4 regions of the Bacillus cereus group sp. RP37 genome follow, and region 3 is predicted to be linked to each of the others. Evidence: riboswitches for the same ligand, from Rfam matches in the RefSeq annotation. Region 3 holds a riboswitch; each other region holds the start of a gene.

Region 1 (8,201 bases), 1.8 Mb from region 3:
TAATTTGTTCATTAGAAGATGCGCTGCAAACAGCAGATTCTATGCAAGCCCGTGGATTTGGTGTAACGAAGCGTACGACATATATTCGGTATAGAATGGAAAGACGAGATTGGTGTACGCTCAGTTATTTAAGTATTCTACTTATCATTGCTATTATATGTAATACGTATGGCGGGGGAAAGCTAATCATTTATCCGAAAGTCGAATCTATTCTATTTCAGCAATACGATGGAGTGATGTTCGGAGTATTTATGATGTTTATTAGTCTACCAATTATAATGGAAGGAAAGGAATGGATATGGTGGCGCATGCAGAAATAAACAATTTATCATTTGTATATGCTGATGAGAACGAATATGCGTTACAGCATATTTCTCTTTCTATTCAAAAAGGAGAGTTTATTGCACTTGCTGGAGGGTCAGGCTCTGGAAAGACGACTTTATTGAAACATTTTAAAAAGGAATTACTTCCAATCGGTACACGTTCAGGAGAAATTTTTTATGAGGACGTTTTATTAGAGGAAGTACCTGATTTATTATCTGCACAAGAAATTGGTATGGTATTTCAAAATCCAGAAAATCAGCTCGTAATGGATACGGTCATTCAAGAATTAGCATTTTCTTTAGAAAATATCGGGTTACCATCACAGATTATTCAAAAACGAATAGCAGAGCTTATTAGCTTCTTAGGATTTCAAGATTTATTGCACCAATCTGTTCATACGTTATCTGGCGGGCAAAAGCAGCTCGTCAATTTAGCTGCGGTATTAGTTATGCAGCCAAAACTATTATTATTAGATGAACCGACGGCGCAGTTAGATCCAATTGCAGCGAAAGAGTTTTTAGGATTGTTAAAACGTATTAACGAAGAACTTGGCATTACGATTGTTTTAAGTGAACATCGTTTAGATGAAGTGATACCACTTGCAACACGCGTTATTTGTATGAATAATGGTCAAATCGTGTATGATGGCAGCCCTAAAACGGTTATAGCGAACATGTGGGAAGTTGAAAAGTTCCGTCCATTTATTCCGCAAATTCCAAGATTGTTTTTAGAATGGAATGTAGAAGATATTCCGTTTACAGTGCGAGAAGCGCAAATGAAACTGAATAACTTTTCAGAGATATCATATGTGAATGAGCCAGTAGCAAAAAGTGAAAAACACGAAGTTATTTTAAGTGCAGAGCATATTTCGTTTCAATATGAAAAAAATAGTCCACTTATTTTACGAGACTTAACCGTATCGATTGAAAAAGGAAAATGGGTAGCTCTCGTTGGAAAAAACGGTACCGGGAAGTCCACGCTTTTGACGATTTTAGCGGGATTGCAAAAAGCGAGAAGAGGGAAAGTAAAGTGGAATGGGAAAGTGATACATAAAATTGATTCGAAAGAACGATTTAAAAGTATCGGGTATGTATCACAGCATCCGTATTATCATTTTACATTTGATACAGTGTGGGAAGAAGTGTATGAACGTGCACGCGAGTTATACGGAGAACAAGGAAAAGAAATAGCAGAAGATATGTTGAAGAAGTTTTGGTTGTGCTCGCTTAAAGAACGCCATCCGCATGATTGTAGCGGGGGAGAGCAACAACTACTTGCGTTATGTACAACGTTATTATCAAAGCCGACTTTATTATTACTTGATGAACCGACAAAGGGATTAGATCCGTGGAAAAAAGAAAGAGTAGGAGAGGTATTTAGAAAGCTACAAAAAGAAGGTACAACAATTGTAATGGCAACGCATGATATTGAGTTTGCAGCGAAATACGTTGATCAATGTATGATGTTATTTGACGGAGCAGTCATTATGAATGATACACCGAAAGAATTTTTTAGTGGCAACTTCTTTTATACAACCTCTATTAATCGATTTATTCGAAAAGAGTTACCATATGCATTAACGTGGGAGGATGTGTACGAAGCGTGTCCAAACGATATGTTGCATTCATAATATGTATTTTTGCAGTAATAATAGGCACATTACTCTTTACTACACTTATCATGGACGGTTATTACATGTTAAGTAGTTTGTTTTTATTAGTTGTTATTATGTTACCGTTTTATATCCGCTTTGAAAGAAAGGCTTTTGTTTCACGTGAAATTGTACTCGTTGCTGTGTTAGCGGCAATTGCAGCAGTTAGCCGCGTACCATTTTCGATATTGCCAAGTGTACAACCGACTTCATTTGTCATTATCGTTTCTGCAATTGTGTTTGGGAGTGAAACTGGTTTTATGATTGGTGCAACAGCGGCTATCGTATCTAACATTTTTTTAGGACAAGGTCCGTGGACGCCGTGGCAAATGTTTTCGTGGGGTATGATTGGTTTTATAGCTGGATTATTACGTAATACATTTTTAATGAAAAAGTTATGGGGAAGACTTCTATACGGATTGTTTGTTGGATTTTTATTTGGCTGGATTATGAACTTCTGGGGGCTTCTCGGTTTCATACGTGAGGCAACGTGGGAAGCTGTCATTTCGTATTATATCGCAAGTTTTTATTTCGATTTGAGCCATGCGATTTCGAATGTTGTTTTCTTACTATTATTTAGTACGTCTTGGATTACGATTCTTACAAGATTTAAAAAGAAATATGGCATATTAGAAAAGCATAACATGGCATAGAAAAGCATACTCATATAAGGTAGGGTCGCGACTTACATATTCGTTTGCCTCTTTCATGCTTCTTACATATTGTAAGGAGCATTTTTTATTGTCAAAAAATCGATTCAATATATATCCGTTATTATATAAAATTATTTGTATAATAGTAGGTGAGAGTTATTTTCAAAAGGGAGGTGTATAGTTAATGAAGTTAGTTATTCCGAAGCAACACGGTGCATGGGCTATGCTCGTTATACCATTTCTAGTAAGTGTTATTCTTGGGAAACCTACTATGTATCATATTCCATTGTTTTTAGCTTGGTTCTTTATCTATTTAGCTACGTATCCATTTCTTATGTACATAAAGCAAAGACGAAAAAAAGAGTTGTTACATGCTGCAATTGTATATTTTATCATCGCGTTCGTATTTGGAATGATTTCTCTATTATATGAATGGCGCATCCTTTTATTCGTAGCAGTAATGATTCCATTATTTATTGTAAATATGTATTACGCTCGTCAAAAGAATGAAAGAGCGTTACTAAATGACATTAGTGCGATTATTGTTTTCTGTATTGGCGGTTTAGTTAGTTATTATTTTTCAATGAAACTTATAGATAAAACAGCACTATTTATTGCACTTATATCATTTTTATATTTTTTAGGAAGTACGTTTTATGTGAAAACGATGATACGTGAGAAAAATAACCCGAAGTATCGTTTTATATCTTGGGGTTATCATATTGTATTAACAATCATTGTATTTGCTATGAATCCGTGGTGTTCTCTTATTTTTATACCAAGTGTCATGCGAGCAATTATGTTGTACGGTAAAAAAATTTCTATTATAAAAGTAGGTATTTTAGAAATTGCTAATTCTGTATATTTTTTAATCATAACGGTAATAATTATGAAGTATGCCATTTGAAAAAGCTTCCCATCTTATGATGGGAAGTTTTTTCAATCTTGTTCTAAAATGTGAACCGTGTAATCACAACGTTGAATAGCTTGTTCGATCGCATAAAGGGATTGTTCAATACGTGCGCGATTAAAATCTTTTTCAACGGTCTGTAGCGCTGCTTCTAAACAATGTTTTGCTTCTTGTAATGATTGAAAAGAATCTTGTACATATCCGCGAGCATTTTCGTGCATTTCATACTCCTCCTTGCATATTCATATATGTATAGTATGAACAGGAAGAAAGAAAATATAATTTGTTGTATTTGTTTGACAATTGAAATGAAATTACGTATAGTAAGATTTAAGTGAATATTTTCTTATCCAGAGAGGTGGAGGGACTGGCCCGATGAAACCCAGCAACCGCGATGCAGGTGCTAATTCCAGCAGAACATATTTGTTCTGGGAGATAAGACGAAGATATATACGTAACTTCTTCTTATCGGAGAGGTTTTTTTGTTGTCAAAAAAACCGATTACGAAAATTTATATTAAGAAGAAAGGGGTTGCGAAGTACTGTGACACTCGAAAAATACGTAAAACTGCGTAGTACAGTTTATGAATATATGATAGAGCAAGATAAGCCAATATCATTGTTAGATATTCAAGAACATATCGTTTCGCATCATGAAGGAAAATTCACGAAAAAGATGTTACATCAATTTTATTTATCAAGACTATTAGATGAACTGAAACTGGATGGGAAAATTACATTAGCTGATGAATATCTCTATACTGAAAAAGGGGTATTTTATAAGGCGAGAAAAGGGAGCTAAGCTCTCTTTTTTTGAAGTATGTAGAGTAAAAGACTGCTGAAGCAGCCTGATACAAGGGAATGGTGTTGAGTGTGTAGTGTCAAAGATTGAATGTGCCTGAAAGAGGCACTTCATATCGGCTGCAAATGAAAAGAGACACCTCCGCCGAATAGGTGTCAGTCGTTTTGTCATATAGACTTACTATTTGACAGTTATTAGAATAACATGCAGGGTTTTGGAAGTCAAAAGGGAATTAAAGGAAGAGGTGTTGTTATGTACGCTTACTTATTACATGATATAACGAAATGGATTCCGAAATACATTGTAGATAGAGGATACGAATATTATGAAGATGGACATGTAGAAGATGTTGAAATACACGATAAGAAAGTTTTTGCTTTCGTTACTGGAAATGCAGGAAACTATGAAGTGATTATTGATCTTGAAGATTTTACAGAAAGTAGCTGCGAGTGTCCTTATGAGAATCTTTGCAAGCATATGGCGGCAGTTGTTTATGATATTCAAGGTGCTGGTGAAAGTACGGTAAAAGAGAAACTGAAAGATTTAGAAAAGGAAGAGTTACTTACAGTATTAAATCGTTTATTACAAAGTTCGAAAAACGTACAAATTGTAGAGAAGATGTTAAAGAAGGGGAAACTTTAACTTATAGAGGGAGTTGTTTTGTAGTGAATGTACTAATTGTATACGCTCATCCTAGTCCTTCCAGTTTTAACGCGGCGATTTTAAAGCATGTGCAAAAAGGATTACAAGAAACAAATCATTCGGTTACGGTACTTGATTTATATAAGGAACAATTTGATCCAGTCCTTGTATTTAATGAAGAGAAGAAAAGACGTGATTTAGTAAATGAGGAAGAGACAGCGCGATATAGAAAATTAGTGGAAGAGGCAGATACGCTTCTCTTCATCTATCCGATATGGTGGTGGGGGATGCCTGCTATTTTAAAAGGATTTATTGATCGCATTTTCGTAGCTGGATTTGCTTATAAATATGAAGGTGCCCTGCCGAAAGGATTATTGAACGGAAAGAAAGCGTGGGTTATTAATACGTTGGACTCGCCTTTATGGTACGTCGCATTATTATACCGATCAGCAGATTGGATTATGATGAAGAGAGGCGTTTTACGTTTTTGCGGTATTCGCGATATAAAACGGTCAGTGTTCCAATCAGTGAAAACGAGTAAACTAGAGAAGCGGGAAAAATGGTTAGTACAAATAGAAGAAAAGGCTCGTACATTATGAATGAAATCGATCGTATTCTAAACTGTTGTGGGTATGATAACGAACTTTTGCGAACGTATATTACATGTTTACTTCAATTGAAAAAATGTAGCGAAACATTTCAACAAATGACGATTCAATTAAGAAATGATTATCTAATAAGAGGGATTTGTGAAAGAGAAGTTGATGAGGTGGTAAGAGGAAGTAAAGAATATGAAACATATTTTCTTCCTAAAGCATTACAGTGGAATTTCCTTAAGAACAATCCAGATTTAATTGAAAAAATATGTGAAGACTTTTTTGCATTTGAGGCGTTACATCTTACGGAGATAGAGTGGGAAAGGATTATAAATTGCGTGGGAAATAAATAATTTATTATGTAAAAAAGCTAGTATAAAACTAGCTTTTCATTTAGATAAATAAGAAACATAGACTAATGATAAATCCTGCATATAGTAAGTTCACAACGCAAAATCCCATAATATCACGAGCACCTAAACCAGCTATCGCTAATGCCGGTAATGCCCAGAAAGGTTGAATTAAATTTGTCCAAGCATCACCCCACGCAATTGCCATTGCTGTTTTTGCAGCAGGGACACCAAGTTCAGCACCAGCTGGAATCATAATGGGTGCTTGCACAGCCCATTGACCGCCGCCAGACGGAACGAAAATATTAACGATGCCAGCACTTAAAAAAGTAAAGAGCGGGAAAGTCGTTTCGTTTGAAATGCTAATAAAGAAATTCGAAATAGCTCCTCCAAGTGAAAGTCCTTCACTATTTGCTCCAATCATCATTCCCATAATTCCTGCGTAAAACGGAAATTGAAGTAAAATACCAGAAGCACTTTTCGTAGAGTCCGAAAAAGCGCGAATATATTGAATCGGAGTACGGTGGAAAATAAGTCCAGCAATTAATAACATAAAAATCACGATATCGAGAGTAAGGTTAAAGCCTTTCGTATAAAAGTAATTGAAAATATAAATGAGACCTAACAATCCAACACAAAGTGTAATAATGATGCTATTTTCCATTTTTTCAGCGAACGTATTGTTCCCTACTTCTTGAGCGGCAGCTTCTTCATGAAATACGCTAGGATCTACCGTTATCGTATGTTTTTCATCTGGATGCATCGCTTTATTAATGAGAGGCATCGTAACGAGAAAAATAATAACTGGAACGAGTGCGTATGGTGAAAATAATGTTTCTGTTATTGGAATCGCTTCTTTTATACTTCCCGCTGTCGTTTTAATTAACGTTTCGCCGCCAGTTGCTAACGTAAGAGGAATAGAAGCAGAAAGCCCCGCATGCCAAATGAGAAATCCAGAGTAAGAAGAAGCAATTGCTAGTCTATAATCTAATCCTTCAAGCTGCCTGGCCACTTCTTTTGCATATAAAACAGATACAACAATACCAAATCCCCAGTTTATGTATGCTCCTAGTAAACTTACGATTGAAATGGCAATAATACCTTGTCCATTCGTTTTCGGTAGTCTTGCAGCTTTCGTTAATCCTTTTTTAATAAGAGGAGCATTTGCTAAAGCAGATCCTGTTACGAGTACAAGTGCCATTTGCATAGAAAAGGCGAGTAGTCCCCAAATGCCATTACCCCAGTGATTAATCATTTCCACAGGTGTTTGGTGCGTTGCAAACATGCCGAAGAAGATAACAAAAACAGTTAATAAACATGATAAAATAAACGGTTCTGGCAAGAAACGTTGCACTAAGGCGACGCAACCATTAGTAAAAGAACGAAACAAAATAGATCAACCTCCTAATGTATGTTTATTACAATTATTCGAGGTTATTTGAGTAATACCCTTTAATATATAGAAAATTCAGAAATTTAAGGGTATTGTCATAATGTCTAGGTAGATTGATAATTTATATTGAAATGTTATTTCATTTTGAACTGAAATTGAAAATGATGCTCTATATACAAGGGGAAGAGATGGGAATAGACGAATATGTTTAGGCGTGTTTTAAAATGACTGACCTCCTTTTCTTCTTTGAACAACCTGTATAAGTTGTATATTATTAATAAATGTAATTTGTACACTTTTCGTAACGGTATTTGCTAAGTTTTTGTATAATATAATTATGTGAAGTTAACATAACTTATTGTATCAATAGTATATATTTGCCTAGAATATCCATTTTAAGATTTTGAAGTACGCTCCTAAATGAAAATGTATTTCTCTAAAGTTAGTTACTTAGTGAAGTCTGCTCGTTTTTTTCGTATTAGGGAAGAATGTACTTTTTAACTTGATGGGCATGGGGTGGGACCCCTTGTAGCAAAACCGGAGTGGAAATGATGAGTATAAATATTTTTGTGAGATTGATAAAAGATGAATTATTAAAAGAGGTAAGCATAAGAAGTGAGGATGAATTTGAGCCTGTAGTAGTTAAAGATATTCCTAGACTTTGGAAGTGTTTAGGTACAGGTAATTACGCCGCAGTATTTATGCACAAAGAATACAAAGATTGGGTAGTGAAAGTCTACGCGCGAGAAGGAGAAGGAATTGAAAAAGAGTCAGAAGTATACCGAAGAATCGGAAATCATCCTTCTTATTCGAAGCTTATATATAAAGGAGAAAATTTCATAGTATTAAAACGTTTAAAAGAAATTACCTTATACGATGCT
Region 2 (8,201 bases), 1.1 Mb from region 3:
ACGAGTGCGATTTATTTTATTCGATCGGGAAAGGTCGATTTTAAAATTGTAGGAAAGTTAATCCCGTTAACTGTTATAGGGGCAGTCGCAGGTGCTTTAGTAGTAAAGTTTATTCCGCCGGATATTTTACGTCCGTTAGTACTTGTAATGTTGGTGTTTATTGCCATTTATATTATTGCGAAAAAGGATTGGGGAAGTGTATCTACCTATAAGAAGATGACGAAAAGAAAAACATTAATATTTTTCTTTGTTATTTTAATGATAGGGTTTTACGATGGATTCTTTGGACCAGGGACAGGATCCTTTTTAATTTTTGCATTTTTATTAATTGGTTTGGATTTTATTCAAGCGGCAGCATCTGGAAAACTTTTGAACTTTGTTAGTAATATCGTATCTTTAATTACTTTTTTATTTTTAGACGTAATTCATTTTGAATACGGTATTATTATGGGATTATCGATGATTTTGGGCGCTTATTTTGGATCGAAGTTTGCAGTTCAAAAAGGTGTTGGATATGTAAGGACTTTATTTTTATTAGTAACTATTTTATTAATCGGAAAAAACATTTTGGAATATACTCATATTTTTTAGAGTTATACGTATGTATAACTCTATTTTTTTATTATATTTTAAAAATTAATTAATTTTTAAAATATAAGTCTAGGAATATTTGAATAAATCTAAATTATCGTGTAGAATAATGTTGTAAAATGTAAACGTTTTTCTAAGGGGAGGCTAAAAAGAATGGTAGTAGCATACAAACATGAGCCATTTACAGATTTTTCAGTAGAGGCTAACAAATTAGCGTTTGAAGAAGGTTTAAAGAAAGTAGAATCTTATCTTGGACAAGACTATCCATTAATTATTGGGGGAGAAAAGATCACTACAGAAGACAAAATTGTTTCTGTAAACCCTGCAAATAAAGAGGAACTTGTTGGTCGCGTTTCAAAAGCAAGCCGTGAGTTAGCTGAAAAAGCAATGCAAGTAGCGGATGAAACATTCCAAACTTGGAGAAAGTCAAAACCAGAAATGCGTGCAGACATTTTATTCCGTGCTGCAGCAATCGTTCGTCGCAGAAAACATGAATTCTCTGCTATTCTTGTAAAAGAAGCAGGTAAACCATGGAATGAGGCAGATGCTGATACAGCAGAAGCAATCGACTTTATGGAATATTATGGTCGTCAAATGTTAAAATTAAAAGACGGAATTCCAGTAGAAAGCCGTCCAATTGAATATAATCGTTTCTCTTACATTCCACTAGGAGTAGGTGTTATCATTTCTCCTTGGAACTTCCCATTCGCAATTATGGCAGGTATGACAACAGCTGCTTTAGTTTCTGGTAACACAGTATTACTAAAACCAGCTAGTACAACTCCTGTAGTAGCAGCGAAATTCATGGAAGTATTAGAAGAAGCTGGCTTACCAGCTGGCGTAGTAAACTTCGTTCCAGGTAATGGTTCTGAAGTTGGTGACTACTTAGTAGATCACCCTCGTACACGTTTCGTGAGCTTCACTGGATCTCGTGATGTAGGTATCCGTATTTATGAGCGTGCAGCGAAAGTAAACCCAGGACAAATTTGGTTAAAACGCGTTATCGCTGAAATGGGTGGTAAAGATACAATCGTTGTTGATAAAGAAGCAGATCTTGAATTAGCAGCTAAATCTATCGTTGCATCAGCATTCGGATTCTCAGGACAAAAATGTTCTGCATGTTCTCGTGCAGTAATCCATGAAGATGTATACGATCACGTATTAAATCGTGCGGTTGAATTAACGAAAGAATTAACAGTAGCTAACCCAGCTGTATTAGGTACAAACATGGGTCCTGTTAATGACCAAGCTGCATTCGATAAAGTAATGAGCTATGTTGCAATTGGTAAAGAAGAAGGTAGAATCTTAACAGGTGGCGAAGGAGACGATTCTAAAGGCTGGTTCATCCAACCAACAATCGTTGCTGACGTTGCAGAAGATGCTCGCTTAATGAAAGAAGAAATCTTTGGACCAGTAGTAGCATTCTGTAAAGCAAAAGACTTTGATCATGCACTTGCAATTGCAAACAATACAGAATATGGTTTAACAGGTGCTGTTGTTACTAACAACCGTGACCATATTGAAAAAGCACGTGAAGAATTCCATGTGGGTAACTTATACTTCAACCGTGGATGTACTGGTGCAATCGTAGGTTACCAACCATTCGGTGGCTTTAACATGTCTGGTACAGACTCTAAAGCTGGTGGCCCTGATTACTTAGCGCTTCATATGCAAGCAAAAACTACTTCTGAAACTTTATAAGAAATAGTAGAAGAGATCTTCGCAGTCTGCGAAGATCTCTTTTTTTGAAAAAATTTCTATATGTGGTTTAAAGCATGAATTGGTCTACAAATTAATTATATATATTGTCTATTTTATGTACGCTTTTTCATTTTCCACTAAGCTAAAATAAAATTAATAAACAATAAATTCTCTAAAGAACTAAAAACCAACCATAGATTGTCCAAAAAATTTTAATACCAATAGGCTTTACTCTATTGAGATTGTGAAGTTTCCTACTTAAACTAACGGGGCAGATTAGTTGAATAAAATCAAATTCGGATTAAGATAGATATAAGTAGAAAAACTAATAAATAAGGTTTACTTCAGTAAAATAAGGTATATTATATTTGTTGAATAGATTCTCTTTAAAGACAAGAAAAGTAGGTGAACAAAGTGGGAAAATATCAATTGGATTACAAAAGTCAGGTAGCTGTGGCAAAGTTTCATGAAAAACAGACGCCTGCCAAATTTGATAAAAAGCAGCAAATTGAAAAATTGCGTGCAGAGTATTTGAAAAAAAAGCAAAAATAAACAGATAAATAATATGTTACGTTTTTGATTACGTTTTCCCTGATTTTTTGTATATGGTGTAAACAAACACAAGAAAATAGGTAAGTTATTCATCGTTCAAATATATATAAATTAGTAGTTTTTATTCCATTGCTACACATAACTCTGTTTTTGATTAAACGTTATTTTAAAGATACAACAAAACCAACGAATAATAGAGCTTATATTGAAAAGTAAATGGCCATTGAAAATATAGGCTTTATTTTTCAATGGCCATTTATGGTTATATATTTAACGTTTTGGACAATGTATGCTTTAACTTACCCTATAATAGGGGAATTTAATTCATTTGAATCGAAAGTGATTTCCATATATTACTATCCGGTGGTTAGAACTAGCTAAACCCTATTAATATCAGGATAAACATGTAAATAGAAACAAATCAACGAGAAAAGTTGACTTATTAGTCACATTTTTTAGTATTCATTTTAAGGATTTCCTGTATAATACAATTTGAAAGAAAATCTATGGTTTGACAAGAAACACTCTTTTCGGTTTTGCTCACTGAAGGGAGTGTTTTTTTGTAGCCAAAAACTCCTCTGTACTCATTACATTTGCATATACTCCATTTAAACTAGCTAAAATTGTGTTATGAATATAAACGGCTGGTATAGTAGCACTCTTAAAGGAAAGATCTTTTGTAGCACAAGCATCATGTATAACGGTACATGGAAAGCCGAAATCAAAAGCAGCCCTTACAGTAGCATCAATACACATATGAGTCATCATCCCGCATATGACGACGTGCTCAATGTCTAAACGTTGTAATTGTTCTAGAAGATCGGTTTCGCGAAAACTATTTGGATAATGTTTGAGTATAACGGTTTCTTCTCTAAGTGGGCGTACGCTTTCATGAATATGTACACCCTCTGTATTTGGTAGGAAAAAAGTAGCGTCATCTTTTATTGCTACATGTTGGATATGAAAAATAGGTTCGTTTTTCGTTCTAAAGAATTGTAGCAGCTGGCTAGCATATTCGCTTGCTTCTACTGGATTACGCAATTCCATCTTTCCATTCGGAAAATAATCATTTTGAATATCAACGAGTAAAAGAGCTGTTTTCATATATTTATCTTCCTCCGATTTCATATTCAAATAATGGTATTCAATGTATAGAGAGGATTCTCCTTTTAAAAAATATGAAGGAGGAGAATTTTACATAACTTTAAAAATTACTATTTGTATTGTGATTTTTTATTTGAAAATTTCAATAGAGGAATAATTAATATTTTTCTAAAAAAATGTATTGACTCTTATTATTCTGAGTTCTATAATGAGAATTAATTAAACGACAATTAAATCGATACATTCTTATCCAGAGAGGTGGAGGGACTGGCCCTACGATACCTCAGCAACGGGTTTTTTAATACCGTGCTAACTCCAGCAAGCCTTATAAAAGGCTTGGAAGATGAGAAGATGTGAACGAGTACATATAAGTGCTCTCCTTCTTATCTTTATGGTTGATAAGAAGGAGAGCACTTTTTATTTTACCTCGAAAGCTCTACTTCAAGTTTTTACAGCATATAGGAGGGGAAAAAATGATTTTTTTTAACAATGTAAGTAAAGTATATGAATCAGGTGGGCAATCTGTTCATGCGGTGGAGGATGTAACGTTATCAGTTGAGAAGGGCGAAATTTTCGGCATTATCGGTTTTAGTGGCGCTGGAAAGAGTACGTTATTACGCTTAGTAAATATGTTAGAGAGACCAACGGCAGGAACGATTTCAATAGATGATAAAGATATTACATCCTTATCGACGAAAGAATTACGGAAGCTAAGACAAAGAATCGGGATGATTTTTCAAAGTTTTAATTTATTTAATTCAAGAACAGTGTTTGGGAATATTGCTTATCCATTAAAATTAGCGAAAGTACCAAATCATGAGATAAAAGAAAGAGTAAATGAACTGCTGAAGTTTGTAGGATTAGAAGATAAAGCAAACTATTATCCAGAGCAACTATCAGGCGGACAAAAGCAGCGTGTTGGTATTGCAAGAGCACTTGCAACATCGCCAGACATTCTTATATGTGATGAGGCAACATCAGCTTTAGATCCAGAAACAACGACAGAAATTTTGAACTTATTAAAGAAAGTAAATCGAGAATACAATGTAACAATTCTTCTTATTACACATGAAATGCATGTTGTGAAAGAAATTTGTCACCGTGTAGCTGTAATGGAGAAGGGAAAGGTTATTGAAGAAGGAAAACTGTTTGACGTTTTCACACAACCAAAAACAAAGACAACTCAAAACTTTGTACGCTCTATTATTAATGATCATTTACCGGAAAGTGTTCTAGGGAAAATTCAAAATGGTGGACAGATTTATCGCTTAACATTTACTGGTGAAGAGACAGGGCAGCCAGTACTATCATATATCGCGAAAAACTATAACGTCGATGTAAACGTACTGTACGGAAATATTATTGAACTTCAAAATGTGCTATTTGGAAATCTACTTGTGGAACTGCAAGGTGAGCAGAAAGAAATTCAAAAAGCATTACAACATCTAAGACTGCAAGTGCAGCTGAAGGAGGTAGAAGCTCATGCGAGTTGATTGGAGTATATTTTGGCCACGCATAGTAGATGCGACGGGGGATACCCTCTTAATGGTAGTTGTAACCCTTATATTTGCTACAATCCTTGGTATACCTCTAGGTTTACTATTATATGTAACGAGAAAAGGAAACTTTTTAGAAAATAAATGGGTCTTTTCTATTCTTAATATCATTATTAATACAATTCGCCCGGTTCCATTCATCATCTTCTTAGTAGCTTTAAGCCCACTAACAAGAAGCGTTATTGGAACGACGATTGGAACAGCAGCAGCAATTTTCCCAATGACGTTAGTCGCTTCGATTGGTATTGCGAGAATGGTTGAAACAAATCTTGTTTCTGTTCCGAAGGGGGTAATTGAAGCAGCGCAAGCAATGGGAGCTTCACCAATTAGAATTGTTTTTGAAATTCTTGTGCCAGAAGCGTTAGCGCCATTGATCTTAGGGGTTACATTTATGACAGTTGGTTTAATTGAATTTTCTGCAGTTGCTGGGCTTGTCGGTGGTGGCGGTCTTGGTGACTTAGCGATGACATATGGTTATCAACGTTTTGATACATCAGTTATGTTCGTAACGGTCGTTTTACTTATTATTCTCGTACAGGTAGCTCAAAACTTAGGAAACTACTTTGCGAAAGTCTTTTTACGCAGATCATAAAAAGGAAGAGGGGAAAAGGAAATGAAGAAAATTTTAGCATTTGCATTATCAGCAATCGTAGGGATTTCAGCGTTAAGCGGCTGCTCAAGTGGGGACACGGGGGCAGGAGCAAAAGAGAAAACAGTTCGCATTGGTGTAACTGGAACGGATGGAAACGCTTGGGAAATTGTAAAGGAAAAAGCTGAAAAAGAAGGAATTAAAGTTAAACTGGTTGAGTTCTCTGATTACACAACGCCAAATAAAGCGTTAGCTGATGGAGATATTGAACTAAACTCATTCCAGCACGTTGCTTTCTTAGAGCAATTTAAAAAAGAGCATAAGTTAGATATTACAGCTGTTGGTACAACGCAAATTGCACCAATGGGCTTATACTCTGAAAAATATAAGAAGGCAAATGAAATTCCAGATGGTTCAGAAATTGCGATTCCAAATGATCCAACGAACCAAGCTCGTGCATTAAAACTTCTTGATGCAGCTGGATTATTAAAGCTTAAGAAAGGCTTTGGCTTATTTGGAGACCCAAGCGGCATTGCTGAAAATCCGAAGAAGTTAAAAATTACACCGGTTATCGCACAGCAAACACCTCGTGTATTAAAAGATGTAGCAGCTTCAGTTATTAATAACGGTGTTGCTGGTCAAGCTGGATTAGATCCAGCGAAGGATCCAATTTTCTTAGAAGATCCAAAGAATGAAAATGCGAAGCCATATATTAACATTTTTGCAGCTCGTACAAAAGATAAAGATGATCCAACACTGAAAAAAGTAATTGAACTATATCATTCAAAAGAAGTAACAGATGCAATTAAGAAAGAAACAAATGATGGTTCCATTTCAGTAGATCTTTCACTTGATGAGCTTGAAAAAATCGTAAAATAATTAGTGGGTTTAACGATTAACAGTAGGAACCCCTCCGCTGTTAGCTCGTTCAACATATAATCTACTTAACAAACAAAACCCTAATTCTGTACCTTCCAATTCTGTATAACGTAGAATCCAATGTTTGTTAAGTAGAGTAATGGACCAGGAGTTTTCCTGGTCTTTTTTTATTACTAAAAGTAGCTAGCGAGTAGTAAGATAATCCAAATTATAATGGGGTAAGAAAATAAGCTGAAAATAAGTGTAATTACGAATTGCTTGTTATGAATTAAGTATTTTTGGGATAAAAAAAAGAAAATAGAAAAAATAGCAATGAAAACAGCTGATATTACGCCAGGATTATAGGAACGATAAATAAAAAACAAAATAATATGTTGAACAGAGTTGAAGAAGATAGCCCCTTGTATAAAAATAATCCAGTATATAGAAGACAAGAAGTTCAGTTGATATAGAAAGACGATAAGTAAAACAAAGAGAGTTAATACAGAAATTGCAATGAAAAATTGTTGACTAGTTATAAAAGTAATCGAAAATTGATTAGCAAGATATCGTGGCATCTGGAAAGATTCTTCAAGGTTATGAATGAAAAATAAAAAGGGAATAATCCAAAGCATAATAGTGGAATGTTTTTTCAACAACTTACATCACTCCAATATGGAGATAGAAAGCCTAGAAAGGCTCTCTATCCAGAGATGTTCATTCAATTATGATACTTTTTAAATTATCTTCGTGATGCTCTTGTTCTTTCGGATAAGTAGCTAGCTCCTCTTGCAAAATATTTAGTATTTGCTTAGCTGATTGTTGGATTGGGGTAGGTAACTCTTCTAATATATTCATACCGACTTTTATTTTTGTACGAATTACCTTTCTTAGTAGTTCCTCATGCATGTACTACACCTCCAAACCGAATATTTAGTACATCTTCTTCGAACTTAGCTCCTTGAATAGAAAGGTGTGTTAACGTTTTTGGTAATGTGATGTTCCGTTTCACAGAACCTGAACGAATGATAAGTTCATCACCTTTTTGATTTAATGAAAGTTCACTTTTGTTTGAGAAGGGAATGGAGAGAACGAAAATATACTCATCACCATCTTTTTTTACATATTGAGTGCGCCCGTTAAATTTCACTTCGGTAGGAGAAGAATCTGATTTAAATAAAGTGTCTCCTACACGCTCTAACATGGACAAACCGACAACTTCTTGTTCAAACATAGGAGCTTCGTAAATA
Region 3 (7,801 bases):
TTTGGCTCGGCAGCCGCTAAATAACAAACTTCTACTTTTTTAATCTTCTCTTCTGTTTGAAATAAAGAAGCAATCCAGTTTATATCTCTTAATACTTCAGGATCACTGCTCCCTCTTGCAACGAGAAGTAGCGTCACTTCATTCTTATCTTCCTGTTCAATGCCACTTCCGCTATACACCGATTTAACAAGTGTTTCTGATACACCAAATGGGTTACCATAGGTCACTTTAACATTCGAAAATTGCTTAGTTAACTTCTCCAATTCAAACGGGATATCTTTTTTCACATGACCTGCCGCTAATAAAAAAACTGGAATAACAATAATCTCTGTAGCACCACGCTTCACACATGTACGGAACCCTTCATCAATAGTTGGATTCGCTAACTCTAAAAAACAAACTTCTTGAATACTCGCCTCTACACGGTTCATACATGACGTAATAAACGCAACTGCTTCTTCTTTAGCCGCTTTCAAACGACTTCCATGACATATATATAAGATGGCCTTCATTTTATAACACTCCGCTTACTTGATACGTACTTTCTGTCTGTTTCTCAAACCAATGGATTCTTTCTCTAAAACGGACCACTTCTCCAATTACAATCATGCTCGGATTTTGAATTTGTTCTTTTTTCGCAATATCTACAATTGTCCCTAACGTCCCTACAACTGTACGTTGCATAGATGTCGTTCCCCGTTCAATAATAGCAGCAGGTGTACTTTTATCCTTTCCATGCTTCATCAGTTGTTCACATATGTAGGGTAAATTACTAACCCCCATATATACCGCCAATGTCTCTACACCTTTCGCTAAATTTTCCCACTTCACTTCCTCTGCAGCATCTTCTTTCCTATGTCCCGTCACAATAGCAAAACTCGCACTTGCATCACGGTGCGTCACCGGAATACCAGCATAAGCAGGCGCAGCTATTCCAGCTGAAATACCAGGAACGATTTCAAATGGTACACCTTGCTTTGCTAACGCTTCAGCTTCTTCTCCCCCTCTACCAAATACAAATGGATCACCGCCCTTAAGCCTCGTTACAACTTTTCCTTTTTTCGCATATTTAATAAGAAACGTGTTAATTGTCTCTTGCTTCATCGTGTGATAATTTGGTAGTTTTCCGCAATAAATTAAATCTGCTTCGGGCTTTGCATAGGAAAGCAACTCTTTATTTACAAGGCGGTCGTACAAAATAACATCTGCCTTCTCAATACATTTCAACCCTTTCACAGTGATTAAATCTGGATCACCAGGACCCGCACCAACGATATAAACCTTCCCCATCATCTCTCCTCATTTCTACTATTAAAGTGAAACTTCCATCCTTATATACGAATGGAAGTTTTCATTATTTCGTATTACCTTTTCCTTACTCATGAATAACAAATGCCGCACCTTTTCGAATCTTCTTTTTTTCAAATAGGGAAATCTCCTTTACTTCTGGCAGCGGTAAAAAATGCTTTTCAAGCTCCATCTCCGCGAGCTTAAACGCCTGTTCTTCACTTTGAGCAACGACAACAATCGGAACAATACTATTTACTAACACAGCTTCAAATCGATATAAATCCATATTGTCCCTCCTAAGACGCTATTACTTCTTCTAGCACGTTATTTAACGCTATTTGTAATGTCTCTACACCAACACGGCCGACAAAATCATAAAACGTTTCAGCTGGTAATTTATTCTCTTTGAAATAACTTATAAATGATGCAAGTACATCAGGTAGATCCTCGCCATCTATTTTTCCTTTTAACTTTTGATTATAAGCACCACCATCTAACAACGTTCCACCTACATATATTTCAAATGCCTCAACAATTCCTTTTTCCTTCGTTTTCATTTTCACCCCTTGTAATCCAATGTCAGCAATTTGACGTTGACCACATGAATTCGGGCATCCTACCATATGAATACGAACCGGAACATCGAGTGCAATTTGTGTATCTAAGTATTCGGCGATTTTTCGCAATCTTTCTTTCGTTTCTACTAAAGCAAGATTGCAATATTCAATACCAGTACAAGAAACCGCATGACCAATAAACGATTTCGGACTTGCTGATATTGCTTCAAACAACGGCTCATTTAGTAAACCCGTCACATTTTTTGGCGGAACATTCGGAATAATGAAGTTTTGCGAATTACATGTACGAATTTGTCCATTTCCATACTGCTTAGCAATTCTTGCAATCTCAAACATTTCTTCTGCATGCAGACGTCCTACCGGCACATTAAAACCTACATATTTTAGTCCATCTTGTTTTTGGTCTTGGACACCATAGAAGTATCCCGCATTCCAACCTTTGAGAGCACTTTCCCCTTTACTTTGCAATGGTCCTGTATACTCTATTAGTTTCTCTTTAAACTTCTCTGCTCCCCAGTCTGCAACAAGAAATTTCAAACGGGCTAAATGACGTTTTTCACGATATCCAAAATCACGGAATATTGTAGCAATCGCAATCGCTACCGTCTTTACTTCTTCTGGTAAAACAAATACATCTAATTCATCAGCTAAGTATGGACGAGCTGATAATCCACCGCCTACTTTTATATGAAAACCAACTTTTTCCTCACCATCTATCTCTTTCTTTGCAGGTGTAAATGCAACACAGTTAATCTCTGCATTTGCTGAGTTATAAATGTTAGAACTAATAGACATTTTAAATTTACGTGGTAAGTTAGAAAACTCTTCATTATGTTGGAAGTAGTCATATACTTCTTTCACAATACCAGTTGTATCCAACAGTTCATTCGCATCAATACCCGCAAGTGGATTCCCTGTAATATTACGCGTTATATCACCACACGCTCCAGCTGAAGATAACCCCACTCGCGCTAACCTTTTAAAAATATCTGGAATTTGATGAATTTCTAACCAGTGAAACTGAATCGCCTGTCTTGTCGTAATATCTATTACGTCACGCCCATAATCCTCAGCGATAGAAGCAAGCACTTCTGCCTGTGCATTCGTAATAATCCCTGAAGGAATATTGACACGCATCATAAAATAACCAGCTTCTTTCGGTCTTTGTAAATACAACCCTGCCCATTTAAATGCGTCCCACTCTTCTTTCGGAATAGATTCGAATCCATTTTCAGCATAGTAAGGAATATCATTAAAGATTTCCAAACCATCTTTTTTTAACTTATTTTTCTCAGTCTGATTTAATTTTTCATTGTTAGCCCATACTTTTTCATAACTCATTTTTAAATCCCCCTATATAAAACTACGCTCTTGTAAGTACTTAACAATTTGTTCTGCACATTCTTCAATAGAATACTTATGCGTTTCTACAATTAATTCCGCTTGCTTTGGTTCCTCATACGGTGAATCAACACCTGTAAATTCCTTAATATCACCTTTTCTTGCTTTTTTATAAAGCCCTTTTGGATCACGTTTTTCACACTCTTCAATTGGACATTTTACAAACACTTCTATAAACTCATCTGCAGCTAATAGATCTCTAACTTGTTTTCGATCTACTCGAAATGGTGAAATGAACGCTGTAAGAACAACAGTACCTTGATCTACAAATAGTTTCGCTACTTCGCCAATCCGTCTTATATTCTCCATACGATCACTTTCAGAAAAACCTAAGTCTTTATTTAAACCGTGGCGTATATTGTCTCCATCTAGTACATAGTTTCCAATATTCTTTTCAAATAGTTTACGAGCAACCGCGTTCGCTACCGTAGATTTACCTGAAGCTGATAATCCAGTAAACCAAACTACAAAACTATGATGCCCATTTTTTACTCTTCTCTCATCTTTTGAAACAGATGCTGTATGCCAAGTAATATTCGTATCCATCTCATTCTCTCCCTATTCTGTTACTACTTCTTTTTTCAAACCTTTAATTAGTACTTCCACTACTTCTTTACGACTAAATGTACTTGGCGGAACCTCACCGTTTCTTAATAGTTCTCTTACTTTCGTACCAGATAAAATGACATGATCTTCTTTTCCGTGCGGGCATGTTTTCGTCGAAGCCATCGCTTCACATTTCGTGCAGTAAAAACTATGTTCAAAAAATAACGGTGTAATCCCTAACTCTTCCACTGTAAAGTTTGTAAAAATTTCTTGCGCTTCATAAGTACCGTAATAATCTCCTACCCCTGCATGATCGCGCCCTACAATAAAGTGCGTGCATCCAAAATTCTTTCTGACTAATGCATGAAATATCGCTTCCCTCGGTCCTGCGTAACGCATTGCTGCAGGAAATACACTTAAAAAGACACGCTCTTTCGGATAATAATTTTGAAGTAATACTTCATAGCTTTCCATCCTTACATCAGCAGGAATATCGTCCGACTTCGTTTCCCCAACGAGTGGATTTAAAAAGAGGCCATCTACAATTTCAAGAGCAGATTTTTGAATATATTCATGGGCACGATGCACCGGATTTCTCGTTTGGAATCCAACTACTGTTTTCCAACCACGTTTTTTAAATTCTTCTCTCGTTTCAATTGGATCTAAATGATAAGAAGGAAACGGATTATTTTCAAAACGTTTCGTAAGAATAGTTGCTCCTCCAACGTAAACGTTCGGTCTTTCGTATAATTTTTTCACTCCAGGATGAGCCTCATCCGTCGTTTTATACACTAGTAACGCTTCTTTTTCCTTATCTGGTACAAAAATATCTTCTATTTGAATGACACCATATACATTTCCACCGTTAACAAGTTTTACTTCTTCTCCAGCTTTTAGAGTCTCTGCTACTTCTTCTGTTACTGGTAATGTAATTGGTATACTCCATACGCTCCCATTAGCTAAACGAAGCGTTTCTACGACCGAATCATAATCTTTCTTTCCTAAAAAACCAGTAAGAGGGCTATATCCCCCTGTCGCTAATAGCTCTAAATCACTTAATGCAATGTTATCTAGCTGAATTTCTTTTTCAATTTGTGATACGTCGTATGTCTCGTCTACACGATTTATTAATTTGTTTACTGTACTCATTTTTCTATACCCTCTCTTAGCTTTATTTTCAAATTCATCTTATTGGTAATGAAGACCACATTCAGTTTTCACTTTCCCGGCCCATCTACCATCTCTCGAATCGCCACCCTCTCCTACAGGTAACGTACATTTCTCACACCCAATACTTGGATATCCAACATCATGCAATGGGTTATACGGCAAGCTATGTTTGTATACATATCGCCATACCTCTTTCCACGTCCAATGAATGAGCGGACAAACTTTAATAGATTGAAAGCGATGATCTTGATTTATAAACTTTGTATGCTTACGCGTTTCTGATTGTTCCCTCCTTAAGCCCGATATCCATGCTTTTTCCGCTGCTAATGATTTTTCTAACGGTAAAATTTTTCTAATTTTACAACAAAGATTCGGATTACTTTCCCATAATTTCTCACCATGCAGCTTCGCTTGTTCATCAAGTGTAAGTTCTGGCTGTTTTTCTATAATATTTAATGAAGGAAATCGTCCCCGCACTTTTTGAATTAATTCATACGTTTCTTGAAAATGAACATTTGTATCTAAAAATACAACTTTAGCAGATGGATTTACTTGGTTTATAAGATGCAGTAATACCATACCTTCTACTCCAAAGCTACATGCGTATACGATTTCATCTTTATACTCTTTATAAGCCCAACTTAAAACTGACAACGCGCCTTTCGTTTCATCTTCTTCCGAAAATGAAATGCCATTTTCATCCCACGTTTCATACGTCAACATGTTTTTTCCCCCTGTAAAAGCAAAAAGACGGTTTTAACCTCATAAAATAGGTTAAAACCGCCTCTAGTTTTTCTAGTCAGCGCTTTTTTTACTTTAAACGTACTTTTTCACTTTTCTCTAATTGAATGACTTTCCCATCTTGCACAACAATTGTAATTGAACCATATTTCATATCAGCAAGCATCGCTTGAATTTTCTCAGATACTTCCTCAAAATGTTCCCGTACGCTCACGCGAACAGCCCCCCTTTTTTATTCATAAAAAAAATCTTTCCCATTTCGAAAAGACTGTTCGGTAATATATTTTACCTTATCTTTCAAAATGGATTCCATTTTGCTGGATTTAGCACCTTGCTTTCTATAAGCAGGTTGCCGAGCTTCGTTGGGCCAGTTCCCTCCGCTTCTCTTGATAAGCTTTGTATTTGTATTTTATCACAATTCTGATTTTTTTCAATCCTAGTTTTCCGATATATTTTATTTATTTTATACCACCATTTAGAGGCCGTACAATTCTTACCTCAAAATCCAGCAAGAGAAAAGTGCCTTGCTGCCTGTAAACGCCCAATTGATGGGGACTAATAATTAGTGGGGAATGCCCACACTGATTATAGTTTCACTTTATAAAAAAGGAATTGCCCCTCAGAACAACTCCCTTTCCTTACTTAAACAAGTTCTTTAATACGTATGCGATCGTTCCCAATAATATTTTCATATGTTTCACGCTCTACAACAATTTGTGATGTTCCGCCTTTCGCGAAGACGACAGCTGGTCTACGAATCCGATTATAATTATTTGCCATCGAGTACCCATATGCCCCTGTACAAGAAATCGCTAGTAAATCGGCAGAAGCCACTTTCGGTAGAGTAATATCCCAAATCAACATATCTCCACTCTCACAGCACTTCCCAGCAATCGAAACGATTTCCGCATTCTCATCATTCCCTCGATTCGCTAACATCGCTTCATAACGAGCGTTATATAAAGCTGGTCTTAAATTATCAGTCATCCCACCATCCACTGATACATATTTCCGAATACCAGGAATGTCTTTCACAGATCCGACTGTATAAATTGTCGTTCCAGCATCACCTACAATACTACGGCCTGGCTCAACCCATATTTCTGGCAATGGATAATTACATACTGTAAATTGTTCTCTCACTGCATTTGTTACAGCTCGCACATATGTCTCAAGAGTTAATGGTGTATCTGACTCTGTGTAGCGTATTCCGAATCCTCCGCCCACATTTAGCACTTTTACTACATAGTTCGTTCGCTCTCTCACTTCTTCTAAAAATTGATGAAGAACTTCAATCGCTCGAACAAATCCAGCCGTTTCAAATATTTGCGATCCGATATGTGAATGAATTCCTAACACATTATAATTTGATTTTTGTAAAGCAAGTTCAATTGCTTGCATCGCTTGACCATTCGAAACGCCAAATCCAAATTTCGAATCATCTTGACCTGTTGTAATATATTCATGTGTGTGCGCCTCTACTCCAGGCGTTACACGAACTAATATGTTCACAAATTTCCCGTGTTGCACTGCTAAATCATGCAAAATTTCTAATTCCAAGAAATTATCTACGACAAAACAACCAACATTAGCCTGAAGAGCCATCACGATTTCTTCTTCTGTTTTATTATTGCCGTGAAAATGAATACGCGATGCTGGAAATCCTGCTTGAAGCGCAGTATATAATTCTCCTCCAGAAACAACATCTAATGACATATTTTCTTCACGAGCTACTCGGCACATCTCCATGCACAAGAACGCCTTGCTTGCATATGCTACTTGATAAGAGAAACCACTTTCTTTAAAAGCACGATGAAACGCGCGGCACTTTCCTCGAATAGACTCTTCATCGTATACATAAAGTGGTGTGCCGTATTGTTTTGCTAGCTGCGTCGTATCGCACCCTCCAATTTCTAAGTGTCCTTGCCCATTGATTCGGCTCGTGCCGTGTAAATACATTTGAATTCCTCCCTTATTTCCTCTAAAACTCATAACCCCAATCTTCTATTCATTGCAGCACGCTTTTAGATAGACAAAAAACGCGCGGAACAATGTTCACACGCGTTTCTTATTAG
Region 4 (8,201 bases), 410 kb from region 3:
GAAGAATTGCTAGGTTCACAAGAATTACAAGCCTCATCTCGATATAGTAGACCATTCTGTACAATATTTTTACATTGAAAAATAGGTTTCGGGCCTTCGACAGCTTCTATTACATCCCAAAAAGAAATATCTCCTGGAGACTTAGCTAACCTATATCCTCCCTTTACACCTGGGACAGAACTCACAATGCCAGCTTTAGATAATTTACCGAAAACTTTTGAAAGAAATGTTTCAGAAAGTCCTTGGAACTCTGCCAAATCTTTTATTCCAACACTTTCCTTGGAAGGAGTATTAATTAAATAAACTAAGCAATGCAAGGCATATTCAACCCCAACACTATATTGCATATACAAATCACCTGCTTTTTATTTTAAGGGTTATCAAATTGTATCTTAGGACCATTTAGAATTTTAGTCAAATAAAGTGAAACTTTAATCAGTGGATGGTGTTCATCCCCCACTGATTATCAGCCCTCACCAATCGGGCTTTTAGAATAGTATGTATTTCATTTGACAAAAATAATTTCAAAGTTTATATTAAAGACTAAGTTAATCGGCGATTAACTTAGTCTTTAATTAAAACGTAAAAACTTTTAAAAAGGGGAAATACAAATGAACAAAACACTTATTATAAACGCACATCCGAAAGTGGATGATACATCATCAGTCAGCATTAAGGTTTTTAACCATTTTTTAGAATCTTATACAGAATTCATTCCTAATAATGAAACGATTGAACAGATTAATTTATACGATGATGTAGTACCAATGATAGATAAAACTGTTTTAAGTGCATGGGAAAAACAAGGAACTGAACAGAAGTTAACTGGTGAAGAACAAAAAGTAACGGAGCGTATGTCCGAAATTTTACAACAATTTAAAAGTGCAAATACGTATGTAATCGTATTACCTTTGCACAACTTTAATATTCCATCAAAGTTAAAAGATTACATGGACAATATCATGATTGCACGTGAAACATTTAAATATACTGAAACTGGATCAGTGGGACTACTTAAAGATGGAAGAAGAATGCTTGTTATACAAGCAAGTGGAGGGATCTATACAAATGATGATTGGTATACAGAAGTGGAATACTCTCATAAATATCTAAAAGCAATGTTTAACTTCCTTGGTATTGAAGATTATCAAATCGTTCGTGCACAAGGAACAGCAGTACTAGATCCAAATGAAGTATTACAAAATGCCTATAAAGAAGTTGAAGAGGCTGCTTCTAGATTGGCTAACAAATAAAAGTTTTCACTGGAAGAATGATGGTTATCAATAAAGATCCCCTCCACCTTAAGGCAGAGGGGATCTTCTCATTCCTATTTCAAACTACCCGCAATCTCCGTAAAGATAACTCCAAGCGCATGTGCACCTGCATCTGGATAGCCTAAACTTCTTTCGCCAACTGTACCAGCGCGGCCCATGCGAGCTACGATTTCTTTCGTGTACTCTGCGCCTTTAACAGCTGCTTCTGCTCCTTTTTCAAAGGCAGTTTTCATATCTTCTTCGTTTGAAGCGCTAGCTAACCAAGAGTCTACACATGGAGCAAGTACATCAACAAGCGTTTTATCACCAACTACTGCTCCTCTACCGAATGATCTTTCACCTATAAAATCTGCTATCTCTTCTTTTTTTCTATATTTGCACCAGAACCTTATTTTTTAATCAACACTATTTAACTGACTCTACTTGTTTCTCTAATTCTCTTCCAAGAAATTTAGCAAGCTCAAGCATACCAAATTGATTCGCTACAGACTCTGCGTCAGAATTATAGTTTGTGTTTGTATTAATATCATACGTATAAATTATTCCATCCAAACTGCGAATAAATTCAATACCAGCAACAGTAATTTCATTTTCTTTCAAAAATTCTTTGTACTGCTCAATGATCGGCTCGTGGAAGTCCGGTATAATTTCAAATTTTGTTGACGCTTCTTTCTTACTCTCTTCTCCTACTGGGCAGAAAGCATCTTGAATCGAGCATGCATCCGCTGGACAAAGCTCGAATCCTTCTGATGTATCTACTTTAACTGCATATACAAACTGACCGCCTACAAATTCACAACGTGTAATATATGGTTCTGGCGCTTCAATATATTGCTGGATTAAAGTAATTCCATCAATAGGTTCTTCAAACGCCGGACTATCCAAATATTGCTCTAAAGCATCAATGGAATGAAATAGTTGAACGCCAAGGCCTTTCCCTGCACGATTATGCTTTGTAATGAACGGTACTTCCCCTAACTCCCTTGCTGCCTTTACTATATGATCACGTCCAACAGCACCAATTGTTTTCGGCACTTGTATACCAAAATTTCTTAATGCTGCATATTGATTCAATTTACTTACTTCAAGACGTAATGCACGAGACCCATTAAATACTGTGCGCCCATATCCCTCTAACCAAGCAAGAACTCCTTCCGTCAACTCAGGTGCATATCTATGACCTCTCGTATGTGAAGAAGCACTCATGCGGCTATAAAAAACACCTTGGGGAGGTTCTTGTTCTAACGTAATTGTTCCTTCATTTAAAAACCATTCCTCATACGGTAACTCCAGTTCTTCCAACCTTTTCACTAAATGATCCGTCCATTCCTTATTCTCATGTAATATGTAAATTTTACTCATTTGTAATCAATTCCTTTCTTTTTGCTTCAACTAATGGCATCACTTTTTCAGAAAATCGTTTCATCTCTTCAAGCTGTGGCGAAAATTGTAAAAGTAATAAAGTAACACCCACTTTTTCAAAAGCGAGTATCCTTTCTGCAATTTGTTCTGGTGTTCCAATTAAATTAGGACGTAATCCACGATTAGATACGGAATAATCATTCAACTTCACTTGCTGTTCCAAATGCGATTTACTAATAAAGTCTTGGTAACCCGCGTAACCTAACGCATCGTCTTTCACATCCGTTATGCGTCTCCATTCCTCTACTGCCTCTTCTTCTGTATCACGACAAATGACGTAATCCGCAAGCCCGAATGACTGCAATGGCTCCTCTGTAACTTTCTTTCTACGATTCTTCATATCTTCTATTTTCAGTGATACTTCTTCCACTGTTCCGCCGTGCATGACATATGCATCTGCGTGATTTACAATGACCTCTTTTCCTCTCTCACTCTCACCACCTGCATAAAGCTTGATACCTTGTTTCTGCACAGGTTTTGGACTTAAATGTGTATTCTGAAGCTCATAAAAGTTCCCCTTATAAGAAAACTCGTCTTCTTTCCAAAGCTCTTTCAAAATTGTTACAAATTCCTCTGTGCGATCATATCTTTCATCATGTGCGGTAAATACTCCGCCGTACTGTCTCGCTTCTTCTTCCCACCACGCTGAAACTACATTCAATGTAAAACGACCATTACTTAATTGATCGATATTCGCTGCCATTTTCGCTGTAACCGCTGGATTGTGGAAGCCAGGTCTTACAGCTGTCATAATCTCTAATTTATCCGTTACTGCTGCAAGTGCTGCCGCAGTTGTCCACGCTTCTAAACTTGGTGCTGAAATACCTTTTATATCATTTAAGTTTAATTCTGCAATAAGTGTTGTTGAAAAACCTAATTGTTCTGCCGCTTGCGCTGTTTGTTTTGCATATTCAAACGTAGGCGGCATAGATTCATCACCTACATTTCGAAGCCATCCCCCAAAAATCGGCAACCAAAAACCATACTCCACTACATACTCCCCCTTCATCTCTTAGCCATAAAAAAAGCTACTCTTATTCAAATAAGAGTAGCCTTCTTGACTAATTGAACCGCTCTTATCTTTCAGGTGTTTCTTCACCTGCAGGATTTGGCACCTTTCGTCTCATACGAGGTTGCCGAAGTTTCATAGGGCCCGTCCCTCCACTTCTCAACATAAGAATTGTTTGATTTTCATTTATTATAATCATCTGAATAATAAAAATCAATATTTTAATACTTATTTTTCCGATATACATTAAATGATATATGAAAAATCATATTGTTATAGCGATTTATAAGGGTATTATGTTTCTTTACTTGCGAATATATAAAGGTCTATGGTGTCTTATGTCGAAAACATCATGTATAACCAAGTTGCTTTACTTCTATCTTAAAAACACAGCAAAAGAGGTGTTAGTAGCATGAAAAATAAACGATGTGAGAATTGTGGTTCTACTACATTTAAAGAAGGAAGAGTTGGATCTGCTTATCATGCATATGTTTGTGAAGATGATTCTAGTAGGCTCTTTTCAGTAGGGAAACGTTGCAAACTCTTAACTACATTTTGTTTAGAATGTGGTGAGGTGAAATCATTTAGAGTGGAGAAGCCGGAGATATTTAATGAATAAAACATTAGAATCGAGATGTCCTTCAACCTAATTCTCTTGGTAGACGTGGTTGTAGTTAATACAAATACCATTCCGGTGGAGGCACCATAGGGTGTCTTTTTTTAGTCAGGAATAAGTTTTTACTGCGGTATATATGAAAATAAATCATCTGATTATAAAAATAAAAAAACGCTCATTTGAGCGTTTCATCTATATAATACCTAATAATTACTTTTTCTTCACTTTGATCTAATAACTCTTTATACTTCAATATTACGTCAGCCCCACGGCTCTCCATGCGTATATTGTATAACGCTTGTTGTATTAACCTTTGATTGTTCCGTTGAAACATTTACTCCATATATAATTCCTGAAAACAAATTATATGAACTATGAGCTAATATAGCCGAAAAAAGACCGTATCTTAAGAAAAGTAAAGCATATATAAATAGAATGCGAAATTCAATACACTAGGCTCATGCATGAGTGCAGACACAAAACTTGTAGACAATATCCATACCCAAACGTATTTACTGTTTCTTTCTACAAATAAATTTAAATACAATTTATTAAACACATTAGAATGCTCTTTCGCATTATTAGCCAACCATAATATTGCTGCATAAGGCCCATATCTTTTCAAAATACAGTGGTTTTCATATGTCCCTAAAATTATAACAATAACTTTTCTACACCTACACCATCTATTAATAACAGTTTCAAAGAAGGTGATATTTTAATTGCTTCTTCGATATCTAAATCTCCGAAATCCACCATATATAATCCAAATCCTTCTTTTCCATTTGCATATAATAGCACTTTCCCACCTTCATCATCACCAATTGCAAGTGAGTTAGGTATATATTTTTGGATATTATGAGCTTCATTCATCTCTATGCAACCTGCTGGACTCCAAATACGGATATATATTTCATTATTTACATTAATCTCTGCATCTGTACAATGTTGAATTATCTCTATATAATCTGAAGGAACATCTATTGATGAAAAACCTTGTAATTCTTGAATCGTTTCTTTAGTTGCTGGAGGTTCTTGTGTTTCTAAAGTGAAAACTGCATTTAAGTTCTCAAGTATACTCATTAATACTCAATCCTTTCATATTTTACTTTTAACTTATCAAGCATTCTATATTGTTGTTCTAAAGTTCCTCTAATAGTTTCTTTAGAAAATCCCGCTTTTTCAAAATCAGAAACTATATTCTTTAATTCCTCTTGTAAAGAAGAGCTCCATTTTTCATTTCCTAAGGCTACACGTTCATCACGTCTCAAGTTCTGCGCATTAGTAATAATAGTATGTAATAACCCCTTTCCTGTTTCAATCGTCACTGTTGGTACAAGTTTTGGATCATATCCATATTTATATGAGAACTCACGTTTCTTCTTTTAAAATCCTTATCGTATTTATAAACATACATATCTTTACAGAGAAAACATCTAGCTAAATTATATATCACTCAACTACAAAAAATCCCCTCCACCACAAGGCAGAGGGGATCTTCTAACTTCTATTTCAAACTACCCGCAATCTCCGTAAAGATAACTCCAAGCGCATGCGCACCTGCATCTGGATAGCCTAAGCTTCTTTCACCAACTGTACCGGCGCGGCCCATGCGAGCTACGATTTCTTTCGTATACTCTGCTCCTTTAACCGCTGCTTCTGCTCCTTTTTCGAAGGCAGTTTTCATGTCTTCTTCGTTTGAAGCGCTAGCTAACCAAGAGTCTACACATGGAGCAAGTGCGTCAACAAGCGTTTTATCACCAACTACCGCTCCTCTACCGAACGATCTTTCTCCGATAGATTGTATACCTTGCAGTGCTGCTTGCAACATTTCAGCGAATTCTTTCACTGTTAACTCACGCTTCTCGCCTGCTGCTTTACTAGCTGCGCGGAATGCTCCGCCCCAAATTGGACCAGATGCGCCGCCGCAATGTTCCATAATAATCATCGAACAACCGTCAAGGAATGATCCGATCGTTACGTTCTCTTGATCTACAATAGAATGCCACTCACGTTTTAGTTGCTTAAATCCTTTTGCCACACTCATTCCGAAGTCGCCGTCACCTGCGTGTGTATCTAACTCACAGAACGGTACTTCATTTTTAATAATAACGTCGCTCATTTTATCAACGAGATAGATCATGTTGTTTAATGTAATAACATTATCTTTAATAACAGCGTGCTCTTCCGCCGTTTCTATTTCAAAGGAAACTTCCTTCTCTTCTGTCTCTTCAAGCACATTCACGTACTCAACACTTTCAACTGGCCCATCTACTTTAAACGCTGGTGTATTACACTCTTTCGATAGTAATGTTTTTAGCTCATCGTCTAGTTTCATTACTGTTAAAGACATACCAGCCATATCGATACTCGTCATATAGTTTCCGACGAATACTCTATTAATTTTAATGTTTCTAGCAGCTAATTCTCGCGTCACGGCGTTATTAAATAAGTAAAGTTCTTGCAGTGGTGTTCCGCCAAAACCGTTAACTAGAAGCGCAATTTCTTCGCCGTCTTTTACTCCTAAATCTTTTACAAGATCGTTTGTCATACGGTTCGCTAATTCATCCGCTGACAACATTTTTTCACGTTTAATTCCTGGTTCACCGTGAATACCTACGCCGTATTCCATTTCATCTTCCGCAAGTGTGAAAGTAGGTGATCCGCTCGCTGGAACTGTACAAGACGTTAACGCTAAACCGATTGTGCGCACGTTAGCCGCTGCTTTTTCCGCTACAGCTTTCACCGCTCCTAAATCCATACCTGCTTCCGCTGCTGCGCCGGCAATTTTATGAACGAGAATAACGCCCGCAACGCCGCGGCGTCCTACTGTATACAAACTATCCTCTACTGCAATATCATCGTCTACTTTTACGTAGTCAACTTCAATTCCATCTTCCGTCGCTAAATGCGCTCCGTTTTTGAAATTCATAATATCGCCGCTGTAATTTTTAATAATTAATAACGTACCTTTTTTACTAGCTGTTTCTTTAATTGCTTGATACACCTGAATTTGTGAAGGCGACGCAAACACATCTCCGCACACCGCCGCATCTAACATTCCTTTTCCGACTAGTCCTGCATGCGCTGGCTCATGACCACTACCGCCGCCACTAATTAACGTTACTTTGTTTTCGTTCATTTCTTTCTTCTTAATGACTTTATATTTTTTCAAAAGCTCAAGCTCTGGATGAGCCATAACCATTCCGTTACACATTTCCATTACTAATGTTTCTGGTTTGTTTATAATCTTTTTCATTGTGATTCTCCCTCAATTCCTTTAATATATTGTGATATATTTGAAATCTTCTTCTTACTACTCATGTTAAAATGAAAGCGTTTTATAGTAAACGGACAAAATGGACAATCTGTCTAAAGACACCGCTCTCATTTATAGATAGGATTTTTATATTAATAACATTCTAGGGATGATTTAGATGACCTCTTCTATAATTTCTAAAAAGATAATCGCGAACTCATTGAAGTATTTAATGGAAACAGAGTCGTTTCATAAAATATCAGTGAGCGATATTATGTTACACTGTCAAATGCGTAGGCAAACTTTTTATTATCATTTTAAAGATAAATTCGAACTATTAAGCTGGATTTATAAAGAAGAAACGAAAGAAAATATTATCGACTTTCTCGACTATGAAACATGGGAAAACATTTTTGATTTATTATTTGATTACTTTTATGAAAATCAAAAATTTTACCGAAATGCTTTTAAAGTCATTGAGCAAAACTCGTTTAATCACTATTTATTTGAGCATACGAAAAACTTATATATGAAGATTATTGATGAATTATCTGTGAGCTGTGGATTCAGCCTTTCTGATGAGACAAAAAATACGATTGCCTCCTTTTATAGTCACGGCTT

Evidence for each region. Region 3 has a riboswitch for S-adenosylmethionine ahead of QCI44_RS20985 (YezD family protein). Riboswitches for the same ligand answer to the same signal wherever they lie in the genome.
Region 1: linked by a shared signal. The riboswitch ahead of QCI44_RS11320 (hypothetical protein) and the one ahead of QCI44_RS20985 (YezD family protein) in region 3 are both predicted to bind S-adenosylmethionine.
Region 2: linked by a shared signal. The riboswitch ahead of QCI44_RS26500 (methionine ABC transporter ATP-binding protein) and the one ahead of QCI44_RS20985 (YezD family protein) in region 3 are both predicted to bind S-adenosylmethionine.
Region 4: linked by a shared signal. The riboswitch ahead of QCI44_RS23195 (LLM class flavin-dependent oxidoreductase) and the one ahead of QCI44_RS20985 (YezD family protein) in region 3 are both predicted to bind S-adenosylmethionine.

The regions. Positions count from the first base shown of each region.
Region 1 covers NZ_JARVHP010000001.1:2,133,892-2,142,092, forward strand. The annotation lists gene QCI44_RS11295 (energy-coupling factor transporter transmembrane component T) at 1-320, shown strand, start outside; gene QCI44_RS11300 (ABC transporter ATP-binding protein) at 293-1,954, shown strand; gene QCI44_RS11305 (ECF transporter S component) at 1,927-2,628, shown strand; gene QCI44_RS11310 (YwiC-like family protein) at 2,813-3,535, shown strand; gene QCI44_RS11315 (hypothetical protein) at 3,568-3,759, opposite strand; SAM riboswitch class I at 3,882-3,980, shown strand; gene QCI44_RS11320 (hypothetical protein) at 4,082-4,339, shown strand; gene QCI44_RS11325 (SWIM zinc finger family protein) at 4,544-4,981, shown strand; gene QCI44_RS11330 (NAD(P)H-dependent oxidoreductase) at 5,005-5,580, shown strand; gene QCI44_RS11335 (hypothetical protein) at 5,577-5,930, shown strand; gene QCI44_RS11340 (short-chain fatty acid transporter) at 5,971-7,317, opposite strand; gene QCI44_RS11345 (serine/threonine protein kinase) at 7,872-8,201, shown strand, end outside.
Region 2 covers NZ_JARVHP010000001.1:5,043,246-5,051,446, reverse strand. The annotation lists gene QCI44_RS26520 (TSUP family transporter) at 1-591, shown strand, start outside; gene pruA (L-glutamate gamma-semialdehyde dehydrogenase) at 745-2,292, shown strand; gene QCI44_RS26510 (hypothetical protein) at 2,707-2,844, shown strand; gene QCI44_RS26505 (cysteine hydrolase family protein) at 3,385-3,948, opposite strand; SAM riboswitch class I at 4,192-4,298, shown strand; gene QCI44_RS26500 (methionine ABC transporter ATP-binding protein) at 4,422-5,441, shown strand; gene QCI44_RS26495 (methionine ABC transporter permease) at 5,431-6,096, shown strand; gene QCI44_RS26490 (MetQ/NlpA family ABC transporter substrate-binding protein) at 6,118-6,972, shown strand; gene QCI44_RS26485 (HXXEE domain-containing protein) at 7,146-7,610, opposite strand; gene QCI44_RS26480 (DUF3926 domain-containing protein) at 7,669-7,860, opposite strand; gene QCI44_RS26475 (ArsA family ATPase) at 7,853-8,201, opposite strand, start outside.
Region 3 covers NZ_JARVHP010000001.1:3,976,949-3,984,749, forward strand. The annotation lists gene QCI44_RS20950 (sirohydrochlorin chelatase) at 1-512, opposite strand, end outside; gene cobA (uroporphyrinogen-III C-methyltransferase) at 514-1,290, opposite strand; gene QCI44_RS20960 (DUF3906 family protein) at 1,376-1,576, opposite strand; gene QCI44_RS20965 (nitrite/sulfite reductase) at 1,587-3,209, opposite strand; gene cysC (adenylyl-sulfate kinase) at 3,222-3,815, opposite strand; gene sat (sulfate adenylyltransferase) at 3,828-4,964, opposite strand; gene QCI44_RS20980 (phosphoadenylyl-sulfate reductase) at 5,004-5,708, opposite strand; gene QCI44_RS20985 (YezD family protein) at 5,797-5,940, opposite strand; SAM riboswitch class I at 6,014-6,122, opposite strand; gene lysA (diaminopimelate decarboxylase) at 6,369-7,685, opposite strand.
Region 4 covers NZ_JARVHP010000001.1:4,385,098-4,393,298, forward strand. The annotation lists gene QCI44_RS23175 (RrF2 family transcriptional regulator) at 1-347, opposite strand, end outside; gene QCI44_RS23180 (FMN-dependent NADH-azoreductase) at 612-1,253, shown strand; partial or broken gene QCI44_RS23185 (DAK2 domain-containing protein) at 1,328-1,618, opposite strand; gene QCI44_RS23190 (ATP-grasp domain-containing protein) at 1,680-2,636, opposite strand; gene QCI44_RS23195 (LLM class flavin-dependent oxidoreductase) at 2,629-3,687, opposite strand; SAM riboswitch class I at 3,770-3,876, opposite strand; gene QCI44_RS23200 (hypothetical protein) at 4,118-4,324, shown strand; gene QCI44_RS23205 (SMI1/KNR4 family protein) at 4,976-5,404, opposite strand; gene QCI44_RS23210 (hypothetical protein) at 5,404-5,649, opposite strand; gene dhaK (dihydroxyacetone kinase subunit DhaK) at 5,829-7,580, opposite strand; gene dhaS (dihydroxyacetone kinase transcriptional activator DhaS) at 7,759-8,201, shown strand, end outside.